One region of the Paenibacillus sp. Y916 genome, then DNA from elsewhere that is predicted to be linked to it. Evidence: predicted binding sites of a transcription regulator. Region 1 holds the regulator's gene; each other region holds the start of a gene.
What was found. Region 1 encodes Rex, which represses fermentation and respiration genes when NADH is low (regulators of the CRP and FNR family bind a similar motif). Its sites were predicted from a motif close to TTGTGAAATATTTCACAA; they were not measured.

Region 1 (6,255 bases):
CCGACATATGTGTATGCATCGGCAGATCGAGATCATGTGCAGCCTGTACAAACTTCTCGAAGTAATCTGGCGGGCATGTATAAGGAGCATGTGGCGACATCATCGTCGTAATTCTACCCTCTGCTTGTCCGTGCCAAGTTTTTGCAAAAGAGATCGCTTCCTGAAGCTTATGTTGTTGGACTTCCGCAGAACATAATCCAATAACACCTCTAGTTAGGACGCCGCGAATTCCAGATTCCTGAACTACTTTAGCTACCTGATCCATGTGATCATACATATCTAGAAAAGTCGTTGTACCACCCTTAAGCATTTCTAACACAGATAAGGAAGCTCCCCAGTAGACATCTTCAGGGGTGAATTTCTCTTCCATTGGCCACATTTTCTCCTGTAACCATACTTGTAGCGCAAGATCATCGCCATAGCCTCTAAGCAATGACATAGCAGCATGTCCATGTGTGTTGACAAGACCTGGTAAGAACAACAAATGGCTACCATCCACCTCTGGAATATCTTCATCAACTACCGGCTTGTCTTCACCAATATACGTGATCAAATCATCCTCTATGAGCATATACCCCTTCAATACAGGTTGTTCATTGTTCAGAACAGCGAACGTACCATTCTTAATGATCCACTTCTGAATTTTGTTGTTCATTTTCGTCTGAATCTCCCTTTCCATTAACCAAATAATAAGCAAGGCTAAGCATATCCGTAGTGAAATCAGCTGCATGAATACGAACATCCGCCGGGGCCTTTAATATCGTTGGAGCGAAATTCAATATAGCTCCAATTCCTGCTTCAATCAATTTATCGGCAACATCCTGAGCTTCTTGCTCAGGAACGGTAATGATTCCAATGCGAATATTATGCTTCTTAATTGTATCGAAAAGTTCATCCATAGGTTGAACTTCTATTGTATTAATACGCGTTCCAATCTTCGTTGGATATGCATCAAATACGGCGACAATCTTTAAATTCTCTTTCAAGTAAGCATTATAATTGGATAAAGCGTGGCCTAGATTACCGGCACCTACTAGAACAACATTGATCTGTTGATCCAAATTAAGAATATGTCGTATTTTTTCAATTAAATAAGCTACGTCATACCCAATGCCTTTTCTACCAAAATCGCCAAAATAAGCAAGATCCTTACGAATTTGCGCAGGATTCAAGTCTAGCTTTTGACCTAATTCCTGTGAAGAGACTGTAGCTACTTCCCGTCTTTGAAGTTCTGTCAGATAACGCAAATAAATAGGTAATCTGCGTACAACAGCTTCTGAAATTTTATCAGATTTCATATTTGCTCCTCCTAATGAATAGCTAATACATTGATCAAGGACGGTGTCCGTCTTGTAACCATTCCGAAATTCTTGGAACCATTTGATCCGTTGACATATGCTCCATCTTAGGACCAGGTAGTGAATATAGGAAGTACTTCCCATAATAAGATTCAATCACCCGTGTATCATATACAATAACGATTCCTCGGTCACTCGCCGTACGCACTAATCGTCCAAATCCTTGTTTGAAACGAATAACTGCTTGAGGTACTGAAAGCTTCATGAAAGGATTTTTCTTTTGTTGCTGTAAAAGTTCACTCTTCGCCTCTACAAGTGGATGATTAGGAGGCTGAAAAGGAAGTCGAACAATAGCTAAGCAAGTCAGTGCTTCTCCTGGAATATCTACCCCTTCCCAGAAGCTGTTTGTTCCTAGAAGTACCGAGGCACTACTATCCTGGAAACGGCGGATCAACTTACTTCGGCTTCCATTATCCACACCTTGTCCTAGTACCGCAATATCCGTAGAGGAGAGTGCTTTACTTAAAGGCTCATACACTTGCCGAAGCATACGGTATGAAGTGAATAATACTAACATTCGACCTTGTGTAACGATAGCTGTTTCAGCCAGTGATTTAACAAGTGTTTCGACGAAGAGCGCGTCGCCTATACTTCCCTTCACACTTGGGAAATCACGCGGGATAATCAGCAATGCCTGATCACGATAGCGAAAAGGAGACGGCAATTGCACAGTTACCAGTCGATCTTGATCCGAAGCTTCCTGAAGCCCCAAGTTTTCAGTCATATACTGAAAGGATTTGTCGATTGACAACGTAGCTGAAGTTAGAATAATACTTTTCTTTTTATCAAAGAATACTTCCTTTAGCTGCTGACTTACATCTACAGGAACCGCATACATCTGTAGGGATTTACTCCGATAGTGACCGTTAGCCTCCATCCAGTATACATTTCCTGCATCGTTAAGTGATACAAAGAAATGTAAGCCTTCACGCTGGGAAGCTAAATCTTTCACAAGGCCACTGATGTCCGTGAGCAAACTTTCAAAATTAAAATCCTCTAGATTTTCTCTGATTTCATTGATCATTTTATCCGAACTACGAATCACTTCGCCCAGCGTTACATAGATCTGATTCTCTATCTCTTGCAGCACTTCCCAATCCTTCGGTTTCTTCGCAGGCTGCAAACGTAGGACGAACTGCCCCGTATCCCCTGGAGCAGCATCACTTCGTTCAGGAAGCAGAGCAAATAACATATCGCTTAGTCTATCCCAATGTTCCTTCACATCAACTAAATCACTACTCATACGATCAGTCAATAGTGCCCAGTCGGCGGCCTTCTCATCGCTTGAAGATTGTAGCTGTTGTCGTAGAACAGGAAATTGACCGTTTCGGTTATCTTTGTAAAGTCGTGATAACGTGTGGATCACATTGAAATACCTTATATGAAGGCCTAGGTGTTTACCAGCGACTTCTTCTAAATGATGCGCCTCATCTATAACTAAATATTCGTAAGCAGGCAATAGCTGATGTCCTGCCTTTACATCTGAGAATAGCTTCGAATGATTGGTAATCACAACGTCCGCTACACCCGCTTCATGTTTAGCACGATGATAATAGCATTTACGAAACCATGGACAAGCGCGTCCCAAGCAAGAATCCGTGTCACTAGACACCGTCTCCCAGAAGTCCCCACCACGGGCTCCTAGATTCAGTTCCTCATCATCACCTGTCTCAGTCTGCGTTAACCATACCATCATTTGCGCAGCTAAGATCAAATCCTCTTTAGGATTCGTAAAGTCTCTTCTATTTATTTTATGTTCAAATTTTCTCAAACACAAATAATGTTGTCTCCCCTTGAAAATTGCCGCTTTAAATGGGAAAGGAACAACTTGAGTCAATAGTGGTATATCTCGCTCTCGCAACTGCTCCTGGAGGTTGATCGTATGCGTGCTTACCATAACTTTCTGTTCGCGCTTTACACTCTGATAAATAGCAGGTATTAAGTACCCTAGAGATTTCCCTGTTCCTGTTCCCGCTTCAATAAGGAGATGCTTCTCTTGCTCTAGTGCATTCATAACCTCAGTGAACATCATACTTTGAGATTCGCGGGCTTCATACTGTGGCATAATTGAGCGGAGTCGTTCCTCAATCTGCTCAAGATACTGTGGAAATTCAATGTTCTTCAGAGGGTTATCATCTGCATCATCTCGTGGTGTTGATATGTCCGTCCAATCCTCAACTGCCAAAGCCAATTGACGATAAAATGTATGACTTTCCAGATCCTGTGCAGGCTCCTTCTCTTTCTCCCTACATAACGCGTCGAAATACCAGGCTAAATCACTGTCCTCATCTGTAAATAGCTCACTAAGGCGCTGTAAAGTGATTAGTGGAAGACTGACCAATTCATCCAAACATTTCAACAGTACATGTGCAGTAGCCAGTGCGTCACTATCCGCTTGATGGGGCCGGTCATGCTGAATACCGAATTGCAAGGATACAAGCCCTAATTGATAAGTCGTTAATGACGGAAAGCATATTTTCAGAAAATCGATAGTGTCAAGCAGTCTTCCCGCGTATGGCAAATAACCACATCGATCAAGTGAGTTTTGCAAGAAATTGAAATCGAATGCGATATTATGACCTACCAGAACAACGTCATCTAATAAGGGAACTAACTCCATCATCATTTCTTCTAAGGAAGGAGCATTCTCAACGTCACTATTGGATATTCCAGTTAATTTACTAATAAAAGGAGGAATGGGGATACCCGGATTAACGAAAGATCCGTATACGCGGGATATCGATTGATCTTCCTCAATAATGGCAAGTCCCACTTGAATGATCTCATCACCGGGTTGGTTACCCGTAGTTTCAAAATCCAGTACAGCAAATTTCATGTTCTATTATTCCCTTTCAATCCAGTCTCTTTTACAGCATAACAGAAGTTCTCATTTTATTCATTATATGTGGTGCAAAAAAAAGACGACGCCTCGTAGCTCACGCTTTGCAGGCATCGCCTTATTATCGTCTTCCCGTTAGTTCAATGATATGAGTTGACTTCCATATTGGAGTTGGCCACAATTGTCGCTGCACACTCTTAAATTCACGATTGGATCGGCTAGTGTAGGATCATTTTGCAATGCCAATCTGAAGTACTCCTGTGCTTTCACCGTGTCTGAATGTTTAAACTGTATACAACCAATTGCGTTATAGATCATTGCTTTTAGCCTCTTATGTTCAGTTATGGGGAGGATCCATTGGAATTGCTTGAGCGCTTCCGTCGTCTCATCTAAGTGAAGATGCGCCATCGCTATATACGTTCTTGCAAGCAAACTGTCGGGAACATCCGATATAATTACGGAAAATTGCTGTATAGATTGACGATACATCATTAATTGGAAGTAACCTTGGCCTCTCACAAAAGACTCTGTCTCCATTTCAGGTGTAGTACCTAAAGGAAAAATGGGCGGTAACAACGTATATTCCCGAAAGATACCCATCTTGTCTTCAAAGGAAAGCCATTCCTCAATAATCCCATCACTCATCGCTTTAAGCATGTTCCATCTTTGGATCATAAGCTGCTTCTGCGTTTCTTGCGCTGTTGGATAACGCTTGACAATCTCCTCTAACATGTCGTTCATTTCAGCGAATACATGTTGAAACATAATCTGCATCCCACCTTTAACAATCATGATATTAGTGCGATCTAACTGATTAGTTCGTGTTCAACAAAGATGAATTTTTGAACATCCTCTAATATCATTTTTTGTAGATGAGACGCTTTTCATGCGCTGATACCATACATTGCATCTTATGTCGATTAAGCCTTGTTACATAATCGTTCCATGAACTTCTTTATCCATCAACTGAACAGGTTTATTGTTCGCATCGACAAAAACAACAGTAGGTTTGTGAGAACTTAATTCTTCCTGAGACATGATGGCATATGAAATAATAATCACTGTATCTCCTGGAGAAACTAACCGTGCCGCTGCTCCATTTAGACAAATAACGCCACTACCCCGTGAACCAGGAATAACATACGTTTCTAGACGAGCGCCATTATTGTTATTTACAATTTGAACTTTTTCATTCTCAAGTAAATCTGCCGCTTCCATCAAATTCTCATCTATCGTAATACTGCCTACATAATTTAAATTCGCTTCCGTTACTGTTGCTCGATGGATCTTGGACTTCATCATATGTCTAAACAAGAGAACCAGCCTCCTTTGGTATGAACAATATATTATCAATCAATCGGGTTGTACCGAACTTCACAGCTACAGCCATCATCACTTGATCACGAACGTCTGAAATCAATTCGTCATCTTGTAAAGGAATCAATTCAGGAAAAGTCAGCACTTGAACATAATCTATCACAGCCAGCGGAGAGGCAACAATCATCGATGTAAGCTTCTCGCGGATCTGAGAGGTCGTTACGGGCTTCCTACAATCGAACTCCCCCTTCACCTCATGAAGAGAACGAGAAAGCACCAATGCCTGTTTACGCTCCTCTGGACTTAGGTACACATTCCTTGAACTGAGTGCAAGTCCATCTTTCTCGCGGACAATAGGACACGGTACGATTTCCACATCCATGTTCAGATCCCGAACCATTTGCTGAAGTACAGCGATTTGCTGTGCGTCTTTCATCCCGAAAAATGCGAGATCAGGCTGGACAATATTCATCAGTTTACTTACAACTGTCGTCACACCGTCGAAATGTCCTGGACGCGATGCTCCACACAGTAACTCCGTTAGCTCAGATACGATAATCTTCGTCTTCGTTGGTCGAGGATACATTTCATCCACCGTAGGGATAAATACAATATCTACACCTTGGCGTTCCGCCAAAGCTAAATCTCGCTCTTCATTTCGAGGATATGTCTCATAATCTTCCCCAGGTCCAAATTGAATTGGATTCACAAAAATACTTACAACGACCACATCACTCATCT
Region 2 (6,255 bases), on a different contig from region 1:
CGTACATGTTCTATTTTGCGTTCACCCGTTGGTACTTCAGGCATTAAAGAGTTTATTGATTTATTTATCATCATGATTTCTCCTCCTTCATCCGCTATAAAGGTTGTCCAAAAAGGTCAACTTTTGTGAACTTCCTAGAGCAATGGTGACATTAAACGAGCAGCAGATTCTAGAATCCGCTCCCATACTTTCTTGCCTTTCAATTGTTCTGAGCTCATTAAATTAGCTGTTAATAGATCACGCTCAAAGTCGGCAACCATCTTCTGAACACTAGATGTCTTTACGAGAAGAGCATTCACTTCAAAATTTAAATTCAGGCTACGCATGTCCATGTTCGCCGTTCCTATAGTCGCTACTTCACCGTCGACGATCAACAGTTTAGAATGGAGGAACCCTTTCTCATACTCGTAGATCTTCACCCCAACTTCCATCAACGTTGGGAAATAGGAATGTGAAGCGAAGAACGGAACCCATTTGTCAGGTTTAGCAGGAAATAAAATTCTAACATCCACGCCACCTAGAGCAGCTACTCTCAGTGCCGTTAATATATCGTCATCCGGTATAAAATACGGAGTCGCTAACCATACACTCTTCTCCGCTGAAGTGATCATGGAGAAGAAGAGATTTCGAAGTACACGTCTCTCATTATCTGGACCACTCGCAATCATCTGAACAACACCATCATTCCCGCTAGTCAGTGTTGGTGACAAATACTCTTGCTCAAGGAATCGTTCTCCTGTCATATAAAGCCAGTCCCGCAAGAAAATAATTTGAAGTGTTCTAACCGCTTCTCCCTTAACAAGCATATGTGTATCTCGCCAGAATCCGTAAGTCTTACTTCTGCTTAGATACTCATCCCCCACGTTCAGCCCACCGATCAAGCCCACGCCCCCATCTATCACAACAATCTTGCGGTGATTTCGGAAATTCACGCGGCTAGAGAAGAAATTCGTCTTGACACTACCGAAAGCAACCAGCTTCACACCAGCCTCTTCCATCTCCTTCAAGAAGGTTTTGGGAATCTGAATGCTACCCACTGCATCATACATAAATCGTACCGCAACACCCAGCTTCGCTTTATTGATCAGGATTTGTTGAATTTGCGTTCCGATATCATCTGCTCGAAATATATAATATTCCATATGTATATGATGTTTGGCATTCTCAAGCTCGGTAAGCAAAGTTGAGAAGGTCTGTTGCCCATTCGTAAGAATCGTTGTTTCTGTAGAGAAAGAGATTGGAGTGCGTGCCAACCGTTGGGATAATTTCAGAAATTGTTGCTGACGCGTTGTAAATTTCGAAAGATCTTGATGAATTCGAAGTTCCTCATTCTCGATTCTTTCGTATGCTTCCATATCACGTAGCGCCTTTTTGTCGTACTTCCGACGGTTGAAGAAGTTCTGTCCGAACAAGAAATAGAATATTAAGCCCACAATAGGCACTAATGCAAGTAACAATATCCAGGACATCGTTGTCGAAGGATTCCGATTCTCCATAGAGATCATGAAACATAGAGAAATAACCGTTAGGGTTGAGAACACACTAACAATCGTTCCCGCAGTCCTCCCTACAACACCAAATCCAAAATAATAAAATGCGAATACAATTGCTGAAATTAATACAACTTGCAACCCGCGTCTCATATATTTCCTCACCTTTTCCATTCCCATTTGGATTAAACATATAACAATATCTATAACATATACCCTTAACTATTGTACATGATGCTTCCCATATTTGCCTATCTAGATGAATAGTAGATGAGAATGCTCGGCAGTGGACTTAGTGTTAGCGTATTCGGAGATCGCTTAGAGGATATTAAGCCAGTGTCCGATGAGATCCTGAGACTTGTACAAAAAGATACGACACATTTTGAATAGGCAAAGTCTAGTCTATCCACTTGCTATGATCAATACACGATTGTAGCTGATCAGCAGAAGTTAAGTTCACTAGGTCTTACGGCTGGGCAGATCACTCTGAAGCTAAGCCCTGTTCGGTAGCGTCCGGTTCTAACTGAAATTGAAGTTGAGAACAAAACCTATAAAGTTTATATTGAAACTGATAGATCTGTAAGTTATCGTACCTATCGTGTATGAATTACTAATAAAATTCAGCAAACCTAAAGTACTTAATTAAGATACCCATAATGACTATTGCATCAACAATAGGACGTACACCCATTTACTTCTGAAATGGGCGTATGTCCTTTTTCTTATAGTATGGGAAAGAGGAATAGCAGTGGAAATATAAGATACACAAGTAGAAACGGGTGCCTTAAAGCGATACTTCGTATCGCTTTAAGGCACCCGTTTCAGCGGAAATTTAAGAAATATAGTATCGAGTGAAACTTATACTTTCCTATATACCAAAAAAGCCGACTCCTGTTCACGCTTGAGGAATCAGCTTAAAGCTATCTTCATATATTTAATGGTCAAAGATGCCTTCTCAAGCAACTTCTACTAGGCAAGTTCCTCTCTCCATACACGTAACATAGCCATATCATACGGTATAAAGTCCTTCAGAATACTTCCAATAGCGGTATACATCGGACTTTGTGCTAGACACATTAAATCTTCACCGAAGGTTGGAATCCACTTCACTAGATGTTCCTCTAAGAACTGAATCTGATCATCAATTAATTCTAGTTGTGCCGTCCTGATTCGTCGATCATCTGATGCTCGTTCAGCAAGAATAGCCATGTACTCAAGCTCAAGCGAAATATTATCGTCCTGTTCATGGTTCAATTTATTGAATGCAATACCTGACTGAACGTAAATCTCACGAACGTCAGCAGTACAGTCCACATCCTTCTCACTCAACCTACTCACATAATCGCTTTCACATAGCGATGGGAATATGGGACGCATACAGTGAAATAAACGTTGGTACTCTGCCTTCTCCAATTCACAAACCTTTGCAAGTTGACCTGGCATAATATCGGATAAGTAACTCTTCAACAGTTGACCGCCTTCTGTTAACAGAATTTCCTCCCTAGTAACTATATGCTGTCGCCATTGTGCAACGAGTGACAAGTTTGGCGGACTCCCCAAGAAATCTATAAGCAATTGATATACCCAGCCTCTACCTTGCTTCCAGCGTACACATTCCTCAGTATCCTTAACAAGTTCCATGGTTAGTAACACAGAGTTCAACCCCCTTTATGTCCTAGCAATGAGTCGAGACGATACAATAAACATCATATATTTGTTCTTTTAAAGGTAGCGCTTTCTTATATATTCATAATACATCAAATGTTAGATATCTCATGTGACATTCTTCACGATATTATAACCATTTCTTTTTACTAGGAGAACCAACTAAGTCACCTTTTTTCAAAGATGGACCCGTCTCGAGGGATATATAAGAAATATCGTATTCTGTGAAACTTATACTTTTTTATATTTCGCAAAAAAAATGACTTCCATCAGCGATGGAAATCATATCAATTGAAATTCCGGCATACGATTACTAGGGGGAATCGTCACCTTATAAATATATAATAACTTATTTTGTAAGCGCTTACCAGTCCTTTTTATTTCTTTCCCTCCTTTTTTGCACTAAATGATGAATTTATGCTGATATGGAAATTTGTTGGTTTGAATCCCTTTTCAACACATGTTAAAGTGGAATGGTTGATCTAAACACCATAAATAACCATTAACAATTCGTATTTAGGATGATCTTTGGTTAAGCCAAGTATAATAGGGCTCAACTATTCCTCCTATGGAAAGGAATGTACATATTGAATGAACCCATAGAAACCAAATCTTCCTTAACGTCACTTAGACTTTTCAATTTCTTCCTATATGGCTCCATGGTGCTCTTTACTAGCTTTTTTCAACTTTATCTTCATGATGTCGGCATGACGAAATTTGAAATTGGTAGTCTAATGGCTCTCGGGCCCTTCGTCTCTTTGTTTGCTAATCCCTTTTGGAGAAGCTGGGGTGACCGCTTGCATAATATGAGACGTATTATCGTCATTATGATGAGTGGAAGCGTGTTGCTGATACAGTTTGTTTTTCAAGCTGATAGCTATCCTATGGTGTATTTAACAATGACCTTATTCTTTTTCTTTCAGACACCTCTCTTCTCTCATAGTAACAGTCTTATACTAGGATATATTCAGGATACACCTCATAAATTTGGTAGTTTCCGCATATGGGGGTCTATCGGTTGGGCAGTAACCGCCATTGCAGCAGGACAAATCCTTGACTCGACGGGGATATCACGAGTATCAACCCTATTTACTGCTCTTCTTATCTTGACCATTGGGATGGTAATGCTTCTTCCACCCTTGCATCGTTCTTCCTACACTCCAAAGTTAAATCTTAAAGGATTTGCAGCGATCATGACTAATCCATACTTTCTTTTCTTTATCCTTTTGGGTGTTCTAGTATCTGTTCCGAATGCTATGAATAATACATTTATGTCATTATATATAACGGAAATTGGTGGATCTAAACGAATTGTTGGATTAGCAGTATTCCTGTCTTCTTTGTTTGAAATGGGGATGTTCTTCTTGTTTGATCGTTTCATGAAACGTAAAATATCATGGCTATTCGGTTGCCTTGCCTTAGTAAGTCTGCTTTTCAGTCTGCGTTGGCTTCTCATGGCTGAGGCTACAGTTCCGTTAGAAGTCGCTGCCATTCAGATTCTGCACTGTGTGACATTCGGTGGATTCTTCTACGTGGGTACCCAGCTTACGATGCTGTTGATCCCTCGTCCTTTTCGTGCAACGGGCCAAGCCGTATATACTCTCTCATGGAGTGGTCTCTCAGGCGTGATTGGTGGATTTGTTGGAGGGTGGTTATTTCAAAGCTTTGGTGCAGAAGCCATGTATAAGACGGGTATGCTATTCTCCTTAATCGGCGCCGCTGGCTTTGCGCAGATCTGGTCACTCATTCGAAAACATGGTTATAAATTACCTGGTACAACTCACGAAGGGGAACCTGACGAGGATCCACTCTATTAGAGGAAGTTCAAAAGGGCATCTTTTGATCACGAGGTTAGTGAGAGGCGTATTCAACATCGAATATTGAATTCAGCCGGTCATTCTTAGTCAATAAACAAGCCCGCAGATACATCACTGCGGGCTTGTTTATACTTGTTAAGTTGTTGTCTTTATTTCGTTATTGGAAATGAACTTTTGAGTGAAACGACGCGATTAAATACCGGATGTCCTGGCGTCGAGTACTTAGAGTCTACGTTAAAGTATCCATGTCGGAAAAATTGGAACTTATCCTGAGCAACTACATCTCTCATACCAGGTTCTATATAGCCTTGGATAATTTCCATCGAATTCGGATTGATTTGATCAAGGAACGTCTTCTCTTGGGTCTCATCAATAGATTCTTCCGCTTCCTCATCCAATATAAGCGGCTCATACAAACGGAATTCAGCAGGAACAGCTTGAGTGGCCTCGACCCAATGGATCGTTCCCTTCACTTTGCGTCCAGTAAATCCACTTCCGCTCTTCGTCTCAACATCGTAGGTACAATGAATTTCGACAACATGACCTTCTTCATCCTTAATTACTTCATTGCATTTAATGAAATAGGCATTCTTTAATCTAACTTCATTACCAGGAAATAATCGGAAGTATTTGTTCGGTGGATTCTCCATGAAGTCCTCTTGCTCAATATATATTTCCCGAGAGAATGGAATTTGACGATTACCCATTTCAGGATTCTCGCTATTATTCTCCGCTTCCAGTAGCTCTACTTGATCCTCTGGATAGTTGGTAATTACGACTTTGAGTGGATTCAATACTGCCATCGTACGTGGTGCTTTCAGCTTCAGATCTTCGCGGACAAAATGCTCCATCATTTGTCGATCTACGACACCTTGGCTCTTAGAGATACCCGTCTCATAAATAAAGCTACGGATCGCCTCAGGAGTGTATCCCAGACGACGCAAGCCCGAGATCGTCGGCATCCGTGGATCGTCCCAGCCATCCACATGATGCTGATCTACAAGTAACTTCAGCTTCCGTTTACTCGTTAGAGTCTGCCCCACGTTCAGACGACCGAATTCGTATTGATGAGGAATATTCGGCATTTCACATTCTGTTACAACCCAATCATAGAAAGGACGTTGATCTTCAAATTCCAACGAACAAAGGGAGTGTGTTATAGCTTCAATAGCATCTTCTAATGGATGAGCGAAAGTATACATCGGATAGATACACCATTTATCCCCTGTATTATGATGATGAGTGTGAGAAATACGGTAGATCACCGGATCACGCAAGTTTAT
Region 3 (6,255 bases), 180 kb from region 1:
CAATGGAACCATAAATATATTATTGTCCTGATATGCCGCTCCTTTCATTTCTTTCGAAACACCATTCACGGTATACTTATTACTGTCGGTTTTGAATCGTAATTCATTATCACCACTTATAATAATAGTTTCTTTAGTCGTACTGTTATACGTAAGATTAAGACCAATACGATCTACCATTGAACGAAGAGCAACATAAGAAACACCCTTCTTCACCGTCATAGGGCGACCCGCTGTATATGTCTTGCCATCTTGAAACATTTCAGCACTGTTTATCATCATGATTAATTCATTTGAATGAACTGAAGCACTTTGTGTTTCATCTGTTTCGATTTCCGAGGAAATATTCGAAGGTGTAGCCTCATCGGTATCTGTTCCATATACCGCTTGAGTAACTGCTTCGCTTTGCTCTACTGGAGTGGTACTTTCTGCATTTACTGGACTAACTAACATAATTTGCGTTACTGTAAAAATTGCTAAAAAGGTAATCTTCTTGAAATTCATTAGTATGCTCCCCTATTCCCTATTTCTGACTAATTCTAATTCTTATCTCACATTAGTAATAGACGCAATCTAACACAAAAGGTTGCTAATAAGCAACAATGTAAATACAACTATTTAATGCCTCGCACATTCCAAACCTCTTCAAAAGATTATCTACCCTGCTGCACAAGTAGAAACGGCAATACCGTCCTTTTTCAAAGACGGCACCCGTTTCAGCGGAATTATAAGGAATAGAGTATCAAGAATCAATTTCATAATTACGCAACCCGATATAACTGCATCGGCGATTATGAAATTGATTCAAGTGAAACTTATACTTTCTTATATTTCAAGAAAAAGAGGATGCCCCTCAACCCTGTTTCATGGTTTCTGGGACACCCCCACTATTAAACTAATTTACGACATATAGTTGCTTACGACCTTCTTCAATAAGACGATAGGCACGCTGAACTTCTTCTTCCGTAGGAGAAGGAACACCCTGTAGTGGATATTCTTTACCCATGGCTTCCCACTTGTAGACACCCATCTGATGATACGGTAGAATCTCAAATTTCTCTACTCCATTTAGCGTTCCAATAAACTGACCTAGATGGAGAAGATCCTCTTCTTGCTCATGAATACCTGGAACATACACATGGCGTATCCACATCTTATGACCATGTTCTGATAACCACTGTGCCGTTTTGAGCGTCTTCTCATTACTTCTAGCAGTTAACTTGATATGTTTCTCATTATCCATGTGTTTGATATCTAACAGTACCAAATCAGTAACATCCAGTAAATCTTTAATTTTATCCGGATCATTAAATCCGTTACTATCTAAAGTCGTATGAAGATTCCAACGTCTCTTAACTTCCTTAAATAATTCAGCAACGAAACGGGATTGTAAGCTAGGCTCGCCTCCCGATACCGTAAGACCGCCTCCAGACGAACGATAGTAGCTGATATACGGCTCAATCTCTGATAAAGCTTCTTCAACAGTCATTTCTTTGCCCTCATTCATCCCCCATGTATCGGGGTTATGACAGTATTGACATTTCATCAGGCAACCCTGCATAAATAGGACAAAGCGGATACCTGGTCCGTCAACCGTCCCGAAGGTCTCCAGAGAGTGTACATGTCCTTTAATCATATGAAGTCACCCCTCCCGCATCCGCTGTCTTAAAAGTATATTACTAATTACATCGCACCGTGGAATGTGCGATTGATAACATCCAATTGTTGTTCACGAGATAATTTAATGAAGTTAACTGCATATCCTGAGACGCGAATCGTCAATTGCGGATATTCCTCTGGATGTTCCATCGCATCCATCAATTGTTCACGATTAAATACGTTGACATTAAGATGGTGCCCACCGCTGCCAAAGTAACCGTCCATCATTGCAACAAGATTGGATTTGCGTGTGTCTTCTTCTTTACCCAATGCTTTCGGTACGATAGAGAATGTGTTAGAAATACCATCCAAGCTATCTTCATATGGAAGCTTAGCAACAGAGCTTAGCGAAGCCAAAGCACCTTTCTTATCGCGTCCGTGCATAGGGTTAGCACCTGGTGCGAATGGTTCTCCTGCTTTACGTCCATCTGGTGTAGTACCTGTTTTCTTACCATAGACTACATTAGAAGTAATCGTCAAGACTGATTGTGTTGGCAACGCGTCACGGTAAGCTTTGTTCTGACGAATCATACCCATGAACGTCTCAACTAATTCAACAGCAATGTTATCTACATTATCGTCATTATTACCATAGCAAGGATATTCACCTTCAATGATAAAGTCAACAGCGATCCCTTGCTCATTACGAATTGGTTTGACTGTAGCAAATTTGATCGCACTAAGTGAATCCGCTGTAACAGATAGTCCCGCAATACCACAAGCCATTGTACGAAGAATATCACGATCATGCAGAGCCATTTCAATTCTTTCGTAAGCATATTTATCATGCATAAAGTGAATAACGTTTAGAGAGTTCATATATAGCTTAGCTAACCATTGCATCATAGGCTTGAAACGTTTCATCACTTCATCATAAGTGAGAACGTCGCCAGTAATTGCTGGGAATTCCGGTCCAACTTGCGCTCCAGATTTCTCATCTACACCGCCGTTGATTGCATACAACAAACATTTAGCAAGGTTGGCGCGAGCACCAAAGAATTGCATTTGTTTACCGATGCGCATTGCGGATACACAACAAGCAATACCGTAGTCATCGCCATAGATTGGACGCATAAGATCATCGTTCTCATATTGAATGGCACTCGTCTCAATAGATACTTTAGCACAATATTTCTTAAATGCTTCTGGAAGTTGTTCTGACCATAACACTGTTAAGTTAGGTTCAGGAGCTGCTCCTAAGTTGTACAATGTGTGCAGGAAGCGGAAACTGCTCTTCGTTACACGAGTCTGTCCATTGACAGACATTCCTCCGATGGATTCTGTGACCCATGTTGGATCTCCACTGAACAATTCATTATAGTCTGGTGTGCGAAGGAATTTAACGATACGCAACTTCATAACGAAATGATCGACCAATTCTTGTGCTAGTTCTTCCGTCAAAGTACCTTCTGCTATATCACGCTGTACATATATATCAAGGAATGAGGATACGCGTCCGAGGGACATCGCAGCACCATTTTGTTCTTTAATTGCAGCCAAGTATCCAAAATATACCCATTGGAATGCTTCTTTAGCTGTCTTAGCAGGTTCAGAAATATCAAACCCATGCATATCGGCCATCTTCTTCAATTCAGCAAGGGCACGAATTTGTTCTGAAAGCTCTTCACGTTGGCGAATAACAACTTCATCAATTACATCAACTTCTAATTCATTCAGTTCACGCTTCTTGTCTTGAACCAAGAAGTTAATACCATACAGTGCTACGCGACGATAATCACCAATGATCCGTCCACGGCCGTAAGCATCAGGAAGTCCTGTAATAATACCGGCTTTACGAGCCGCTCTCATGTCTGATGTATAAGCATCAAATACACCTTGGTTGTGAGTTTTACGGATATCAGTAAATGTTTTAATAATATCTTCGGAAAGTTTGAATCCATAAGCTTCACAAGCGTCAATCATCATGCGAATGCCGCCTTGCGGTTGAATAGAGCGTTTGAACGGAGCATCTGTTTGTACACCAACAATTTGCTCCTTATCTTTGTCTAAATAGCCTGGTTGGTGCGAGACAATCGTAGCCGCTGTATTGACATCAACATCTAATACACCACCGTTATCTCTCTCTTGCTTCGTTAAGTCCGATACAATTTTCCACAGTTCTGTTGTATTCTGCGTTGCTCCAACTAAGAAGGTTTCATCACCAGCATAAGGTGTAATGTTTTTGAATATAAAGTCATTCACATCGACCTTTCTAGACCATTTCCCCTCTTTGTAACTTCTCCAACCTGACTGTACCTTCTTCATTTCTTTTTCAATAACCGACATAATAATCCCTCCATCTATATATTTATATTTCTGTTAGAGATCATGAGTTTGAAGGTATCTCAGGTCTCTTGGATCCTAGAACGTAATTTTTTTCACAACCAATATAAGTAATATTATTCTAGAATCTTTATCTATCATTAGCTTACTTTAAATACTAGTAAATAACTGTGACAAACATCACTTTTGAGGTGATATTTGTCACGTTAAATTAAAACTTATTCAATTATACTTATTAGCTATTCTTTTGCTATTGATGCTGCTTTATTCGAATCTTCCGTAGAACGCATCTCTATACACATCTGCAAGTTCTGTAACTAATGGCATCTTAGGATTGGCTGTTGTACATTGGTCTTCAAAGGCACGATCTGCCAAGTATTCAACACCAGCTTCAAATTCCTTAGGATCGAACCCTAATTGTTGGAACGATTCCTCGATACCCAGCGTTTTGTTCATTTTACGAATAGCATTAATTAAGCTATTAATACCTTCTTCAGTCGTACGTGCAGGCAATCCGAGGATGCGTGCAATTTCAGCATAACGTTCGTCAGCTACAAAGTGTGAATATTTCGGGAATGCTGCGAACTTCGTTGGTTTCTTGGCATTGTAACGAATGACGTGTGGCAACAGGATTGCATTCGTACGACCGTGAGCTGTGTGGTATTTACCACCCCATTTATGCGCTAAGCTGTGGTTAATTCCTAAGAATGCATTGGCGAATGCCATCCCCGCAAGGGTTGATGCATTATGCATTTTCTCACGAGCCAGCTTATCACCTTCCAATGCCGACTTCTCAAGATATTGGAACACCAATTGGATCGCTTTAATCGCAAGCCCATCTGTGTAGTCGCTAGCCATAACGGATACATAAGCTTCGATGGCATGTGTTAATACGTCCATACCCGTATCAGCTACCGCTACCCGTGGTAACGAGTACACAAACTCTGGGTCAATAATGGCTACGTCTGGTGTTAATTCATAATCCGCAAGTGGATATTTAGTATTGCCTTGATTCTTATCTGTAATAACTGCGAATGAAGTCACTTCTGAACCCGTACCCGACGTTGTTGGTATAGCTACAAACTTAGCCTTTTGACCAAGACGTGGATATTTGTAAATCCGTTTGCGAATATCCATGAATTTTAGTTTCAAGCCATCGAAATCAGCTTCTGGATGTTCGTAGAATAACCACATTGCTTTGGCAGCATCCATAGGAGATCCACCACCGAGTGCAATAATACAGTCAGGTTGGAATCTATTCATCATTGCAGTACCACGATCTACTGTATCTGTCGATGGATCTGGCTCTACTTCAGAGAACACTTCAATAGCAACAGGCGTTTGACGTTGGCGAAGATAATGTTCAACCTTCTCAACATATCCCAGTTTCACCATCATAGGGTCTGTAATAATGGCTACACGAGTAATTTCAGGCATTTTAGCAAGGTATTGTGTTGCACCTTTTTCGAAATAAATCTTGTTAGGAACTTTGAACCATTGCATATTCACGGTACGACGTGCCACCCTCTTTATATTAATTAAGTTAGCTGCCCCTACGTTAGTAGAAACGGAGTTACGACCATAAGATCCACAACCAAGTGTTAATGATGGTAAATTGGTATTATAGAGGTCACCAATGGCACCGTGGGTCGAAGGAGAGTTCACAATAATCCGACCTGTTTGCAGACGATCCGAGAACTTCATGATAACTTCTTCATTATTCGAGTGAATAACAGATGAGTGACCCATACCACCAAATTCAACAACTTCAGCTGCGCGAGTAATACCTTGTTCGGCATTTTTCACTTTATAACAAGCTAACACAGGACTTAATTTCTCAGCAGACAATGGATACTTCGTACCGACACCCTCAATTTCTGCTACCAAGATCTTCGTTCCAGCTGGAACTTGAATACCAGACATTTCAGCAATCTTAACCGCAGATTGACCTACAATAACAGGATTCACTGCACATTTGTCTACGTTCATAGCGCCGACTGTCAACTTAGCAACTTCTTCTTTATTTAGGAAGTAACAGCCATTTGCGATCATCTTTTTCTTCACTTGATCGAATATAGGTTCTTCTATAATAACAGCTTGTTCAGACGCACAAATCATACCATTATCGAATGATTTCGAAAGAATCAAGTCTGTAACTGCTTGATCAATATCGGCACTTTTCTCGATGAAGCAAGGAACGTTACCAGGCCCTACACCAAGCGCTGGCTTACCACAGCTATATGCTGCCTTAACCATTGCAGAACCGCCTGTTGCTAGAATAAGAGCAACACCTGGGTGATTCATAAGGATATT
Region 4 (6,255 bases), on a different contig from region 1:
ACTCACCGGACTTACCGGATTTCCCAGACTCACCAGACTCACTAGACTTACCAGCACCAGCAGAGTCCCGCTTGCCTCTTCCCTCAACCTTTTCACCCGCATCCGTAATCTCGGCCAATCGGGCAAATGAACCTTGATAACGCGGGATTTTCTCGACAGCTTCAGAGATCGGCAGAAATGCATCCATTAACGGAAATACTACAAGTACAAAGGCAGCTATCATCGTTGAAGCGATCATACCATCTGCATATTGCTGTCCTGCCCAGTACAATACACCTACGACAACGATCCCCACCGTAGCTTGCCCGATCAAATTTCTCCATCTTGCCCAAGTGCTTAACTTACGATCAATATTCGCTACTTCTAATTCATCATTCTCATACAGATTGACGAATTGAGCCGGTCTACCACTGATCACCCAGTCACTCATACCCAGTACAGCATCCGTCAACGTCTGATACAACCGGCCACGCTTCTGCTGCGACTGTTTGTTCTTCTTCTTCGTAAGCCACAGGGAGATCCAAGGTAGCACGAGGATGAGAATGAGCAGATACAGTGCCATGAACAGTGCGAATTGTACATCAAATTGCCCTAAGGCCGTAATCGATATCGTATATAAGACCAAAGCTACTACGCTTGGAAAAATAGTACGCAGGTACACATCTTGTAGCTTCTCAATATCCTCTGCAAGAACACCGAGAATATCCCCCGCTCGGAAGCGTGATGAAATAAATAGCGCTTGTGGTTCTAGAATACGATATAACTGTACACGCATTTTCGATAAAATTCTGAGAATCGTATCATGCCCAACGAGTCGCTCTACATAATGAACGACTGATCTACTTGTTCCAAAGGTTCTCACAATGACGATCTGCACATACACCATCAAAATATTCTCTGGGCGTAATGCAGACTTAGAGATGAGATAACCTGATGAGAACATCAAACTACTAGCTGTGAATACCGTCAAGGCACCCAAAGCTACAATAATTATAAATCGCCAGAAGTAAGAAGTAATATAAGGTCTCAGCCATTGTTCGCGTCTCATAGTACACCCTCCAACTGGGTTCTAATTAATTCATAATACACACCCTTACAGGCTAGCAACTCCTCATGTGTACCGATCTCAGCTACCTTACCTTGATCCATAACGATAATCTGATCCATATCCGGCATCCAGTGTAGACGGTGCGTAGCTAGAAACACTAGCTTTCCTTCAAAAAGAGAACGCATCGTCTCCTTCAGCTCATATTCAGTCTCGATATCTAAATGTGCCGTTGGTTCGTCTAGTAGAATGACTGGCCGATCGCTAAGAAATGCACGCGCAAGCGCCACTCGTTGTGCTTGACCACCACTCAAAGCACGACCTCCACCACCAATAATCTCGTCGTACCCCTCGTTTAAATCATTCACAAGATCAGATAGACCTGCGTTCATAACCGCTTGCTCCACTTGAGATTGACTTGCCTCTGGCGTGTAGAATTTCACATTATCTGCAAGACTACTGCTGAACAAGTATGGATTCTGAGGGATATACGTCATCTGATTCTGCCACGCCACATCTGTTAGGGCAGGAAATTGTTGCCCATTCAGCATGATGTTGCCTGATGACGGTCGTAGAAATCCACTTAGAACATCAATTAACGTTGATTTACCAGCTCCACTCTCACCAATAATCCCTATCTTCTTCATTCCTTGAATATGCAGGGTTACATCGTGCAAGGAATGAGGACCCTCTGCTTCGTGCTGCACCTGAACATGAGATAGCGTCAATTGACTGTCAACATTCCAAGCATAAGAGAATCCAACGGGTAAAGTTACATCTAGCTTTTCTATTGGCATATCGATTATAGCTTGGATCGCTTCTCCCGCCTCTTTCCCATTCAAGGTTGCATGGTAATCTGATCCTACCATTCGGACTGGCAGGAAGTATTCTGGGGCTAGAATAAGGATCGTCAACGCTGTTACAAGCATCATATCTCCATTAATCAAACGAAGACCTAGACCCACGGCTACGGATGCTACGGATAACATCGTAAAGAAGTCTAAAGCGAATGAAGATAGAAAGGCGACTCGCAAAGTTCGCATCGTAGCTTTTCTGTACTTATCACTGACTGCGCCAATTGTACTGATATGTGATTTACTTCGCCCTAAGTATTTCAGCGTCTCCAATCCACGCAATGAATCCACGAAGTGATTGGCTAAATTACGGTAGGAATCCATCTGATTATCCACTTGTTTACGTGAAGAAAGACCGATAAGAATCATAAACACGATGAGTATCGGCATCGTAACTAAGAGTATAATCGCAGACTGAATATCCTGTGTGAATACATAAACAAAGATTACCGCTGGGATCACCGCCGTCGCGACGGTACGCGGAATAATCAGTTCCAAATAGAGTCTGAATTTGGATGTTCCGTCCAATACAAGCGTTACAAGCTTCCCTGTTCCTTCCGTCTTGGCAAACCGCGGCCCAAGCTGAAATAGCTTGTCCATTAATTGTTTGCGCAATAACGTACCAGTACGCTCGGCATATCGGTACGTTATTTTTTGTTGCAGGAAATTCACGACATGTCGAGCCATAAATGAAACTAGAAATATAGCTATTCCATTAGTCTGATCTTGTAGCGCATCCCCAGCAAATAAGGCAGAGACGACTTCCGACAACGCTCTTGCCATCCATAGTATAGACATGCTTTGCACTAAGGTCAGCAGTGCCACCGCTACCAGAATGGGTTTGATACCTTTAAATGCTAATAAATTTCGACCCATCAGTATTCCATATGATCTTTCGCATTTACTCGTTTATTAAAAATATAGTAACTCCACACTTGATATCCGAGTACAAACGGAAGCAAGGTAAGCGCAACGATGGACATGACCTTTAATGAATATTGTCCTGAAGCAGCGTTGGTAATTGTCAAACTAAAGGCATCACTAATCGAACTGACCATCACTCTTGGGAACAACCCAATAAATATGGATGCGAATGATATGATGATTACTGCGCCCGTCATACCAAAAGCCCAACCATCCCTTTTACGAGACATGAAATAACCGGCTAGGAAGTACGCGATTACTCCAATAATCGCAGTTACGCTTAGAATACCACCACGAACTTCAAATATATCTGTCACAAAATATGTCATCACAGAAAACCCGACTAATAATACTGCGAGTGGAATCAGTAACTTCTTAGCCATCACACGTGCTCGGTCCTGTAAATCACCTAACACTCTTAAGGTAGTAAACATGAGACCATGTACTAGGCAAAGAACAACTACCGTGATCCCACCAAGTAAAGTATAGCCATTCACAATATCAAAGAATCCAGCATTCATATTCATATCTTCACCGATAGGAACGCCCTGTATAAGACAAGCGAATACAACTCCGAACAACAACGGTGGAAGTAAGCTACCGAAGAAAATAATGACATCCCATGTTTTTTTCCACGTTTCAGAAGCTACCTTACCTCTAAATTCGAAAGCTACACCACGACCAATCAAAGCTAATAACACAAATACGAGCGCAGTATAGAATCCACTAAATAATGTAGCATACCAATGTGGAAAGGCAGCGAACATCGCTCCCCCCGCTGTAATCAGCCACACTTCATTTGCATCCCAGAAAGGGCCAATTGAATTAATCAATACACGACGCTCCGAATCATTCTTCGCTAGAACCGCTGTTGACATGCCCACACCAAAGTCGAAACCTTCCAAGAAGAAAAAGCCAATGAATAATACGGCAATCAACAAGAACCACAACTCATTAAGAGACATGATTAACCTCCTTATCAAATGGGTCGTGAGATTCTTCCTCAGGGGTACCCGAATCATTCGGTCCCTTCTTAATCACACGAATGAACAGATATACTAAGATCACAGCTAATACAGTATAAGCAAGTGAGAACGTAATTAATGAGAATAGAATTTGCCCAGCCGATACGTTAGGAGAAATACTATCTTCCGTCTTGAATAATCCAAATACAGTCCACGGTTGGCGACCCATCTCCGTCATAATCCAACCTGCTGAGTTCGCGATAAAAGGTAATGAAATCGACCATATCATAATACGCATAAACCATTTGTTAGTCTGTTCTAGCTTCTTACGAGCTACCAAATAGACACCATACATACTTAGAAGTATGAGTACAGATCCACTTGCTACCATGATCCGGAAGCTCCAGAACGTCGTGCGTACAGGTGGAATATAGTCCCCCGGACCATATTTCTCTTCATACTCTGCTTGTAGCTGGTTCATCCCAACCACTTCACCAGAGAACTTACTATAAGACAAGAAGCTTAGTAAATATGGAATTTGTATAACCATACCATTCTCTTTCTTCTCCGGATCTATTGTCGCAAAGACCGTCCAAGGAGCCGGGTCAGAACTTGTATCCCATAGTCCTTCCGAAGCCGCCATCTTCATCGGTTGCGTCTCTACTAGGTATTGGGCTTGACTATGTCCTACAAGCGCGACACCAATCGATGAGACCATTCCTACGATAATAGCAATAATGAAAGACTTCTTGAAAAATTGAAAATCTTGACGTTTCAACATTTTATAGGCGCTGACACCTGTAACGAAGAAGGCCCCTGTCATGAATGCGGCTAGAATGGTATGTGGAATTTCCACTAATGCCTGTCCGTTCGTAATCAGAGCAAAGAAGTCATTCATCTCGGCTCGACCATTATTAATCTCAAATCCAACAGGTCTCTGCATAAAGGAATTCGCGATTAGAATCCAAACAGCGGACATCATAGTACCAAAAGATACTAACCAAATACACGCTAAGTGAAGCTTCTTAGACAAGCGGTCCCACCCAAAAATCCATATCCCAAGAAATGTGGACTCTAGGAAAAAAGCCAGTAATGCTTCGATTGCTAGCGGTGCTCCAAATACATCTCCTACAAATCTAGAATAATCCGACCAATTCATCCCAAACTGAAATTCTTGTAGTATTCCTGTTACGATACCTACAGCAAAGTTTATAAGAAACAAATGACCCCAGAATTTGGCCATCTTTTTGTACTCTTCTTTTCCTTTGATAACATACATTGTCTCCATAATGGCGATCAGTAATGCCAATCCTATGGACAATGGTACAAAAATAAAGTGAAACAGCGTTGTTGACGCAAATTGGATGCGTGCGAGCATGACCGGATCCATAATTATTATCCCTCTTCCCTTTTTATATCTTTATATTTTGTCAGACCCTCCTCCAAGAGCATGTGATATTTATCACACTTAAAGGAAAAAGTTATCCACATTGTGAAGTTTGTCACACAATATTAAAAATTGATCTGTTAATCTTATTTTATTTGCAATTTTATACTAACAACTTATACACATTAGATACTGGAGGCTACAACGTGAGATTAGCTACGAAGATCACATTAATGTTGATCGCCCTACTCTTTGCAGTAGGTGTATCGGTCAGCAGCTTTGCTTATAATATAACCTATCGCCAGATTGATGAAGCACTCGGAATCGAAACGGTTGGATGTGCAGACATCACTTCAGGGTTAGTTGATCCACAAGATATTATAGCACTCGTTCAAGGAGATACTACTTCACGTCACACAGTGGAGACTAACATTGATTGGATTATACATAAGAAGCCCTTGTTTAAAGAAGCTTTCGTCCTATCTTTGGATGGCACCATTCTAGCTGCTGATACCAGTCTGAAAAGCAGAGGATATCAAGCAGGCGACTCCTTCTACTTAGATCAAGATGCTCGTGAAATGATTATTAATATGAAGCATTCCAGCTATTCCAGCGTATACACATATGATGATATCCACCTAAAGACAGGATACGGGCCCATTTATAAAGACAATGACTCTACTCAAGAAATCATCGCTCTTCTCGCCATCAATGTTGACGCTTCGCTCATTCAACAACGCACGATTAACACGCTCTTATATCCTTTCATTGTAGGTGCTTCTTTATTTCTTGCCGCTGCACTAGTTATTTATCTGATCATTCAGAGAATGATCCGTCCAATAGCTCTTCTATCAGCGCATGTGCACCAAATTACTAAAGGTGATCTGACTGTGAAACCATTGATGTTTAAAAGCACAGATGAAATCGGACAGCTCTCCGCAGATTTCAATATGATGACTCGCAATCTACAAGAACTCATTCAAGAGGTCAACGATACTTCAATTCAAGTTGCAGCCTCTTCCCAACAATTATCTGCAAGCTCTAAGCAGACGGAAGAAGCCGGACGACAAACCGTCTTGA

Region 2: the regulator Rex is predicted to act here: its motif matches at 3,266-3,283, upstream of AC1TO9_RS09935 (TorD/DmsD family molecular chaperone).
Region 3: the regulator Rex is predicted to act here: its motif matches at 4,026-4,043, upstream of pflB (formate C-acetyltransferase).
Region 4: the regulator Rex is predicted to act here: its motif matches at 5,279-5,296, upstream of AC1TO9_RS09610 (cytochrome ubiquinol oxidase subunit I).

Annotation. Positions count from the first base shown of each region.
Region 1 covers NZ_JBXCJA010000001.1:637,498-643,752, reverse strand. Annotated here, with positions in the region: gene AC1TO9_RS03110 (amidohydrolase) at 1-655, opposite strand, end outside; gene AC1TO9_RS03105 (redox-sensing transcriptional repressor Rex) at 624-1,298, opposite strand; gene dinG (ATP-dependent DNA helicase DinG) at 1,333-4,194, opposite strand; gene AC1TO9_RS03095 (tetratricopeptide repeat protein) at 4,333-4,962, opposite strand; gene panD (aspartate 1-decarboxylase) at 5,128-5,511, opposite strand; gene panC (pantoate--beta-alanine ligase) at 5,504-6,255, opposite strand, start outside.
Region 2 covers NZ_JBXCJA010000003.1:417,401-423,655, reverse strand. Annotated here, with positions in the region: gene fni (type 2 isopentenyl-diphosphate Delta-isomerase) at 1-74, opposite strand, end outside; gene cls (cardiolipin synthase) at 135-1,643, opposite strand; gene AC1TO9_RS09935 (TorD/DmsD family molecular chaperone) at 2,460-3,143, opposite strand; gene AC1TO9_RS09930 (MFS transporter) at 3,734-4,972, shown strand; gene AC1TO9_RS09925 (glutamine--tRNA ligase/YqeY domain fusion protein) at 5,122-6,255, opposite strand, start outside.
Region 3 covers NZ_JBXCJA010000001.1:457,177-463,431, reverse strand. Annotated here, with positions in the region: gene AC1TO9_RS02110 (stalk domain-containing protein) at 1-504, opposite strand, end outside; gene pflA (pyruvate formate-lyase-activating protein) at 896-1,636, opposite strand; gene pflB (formate C-acetyltransferase) at 1,684-3,945, opposite strand; gene adhE (bifunctional acetaldehyde-CoA/alcohol dehydrogenase) at 4,207-6,255, opposite strand, start outside.
Region 4 covers NZ_JBXCJA010000003.1:344,215-350,469, reverse strand. Annotated here, with positions in the region: gene AC1TO9_RS09625 (amino acid ABC transporter ATP-binding/permease protein) at 1-1,048, opposite strand, end outside; gene cydD (thiol reductant ABC exporter subunit CydD) at 1,045-2,775, opposite strand; gene cydB (cytochrome d ubiquinol oxidase subunit II) at 2,775-3,791, opposite strand; gene AC1TO9_RS09610 (cytochrome ubiquinol oxidase subunit I) at 3,778-5,178, opposite strand; gene AC1TO9_RS09605 (methyl-accepting chemotaxis protein) at 5,382-6,255, shown strand, end outside.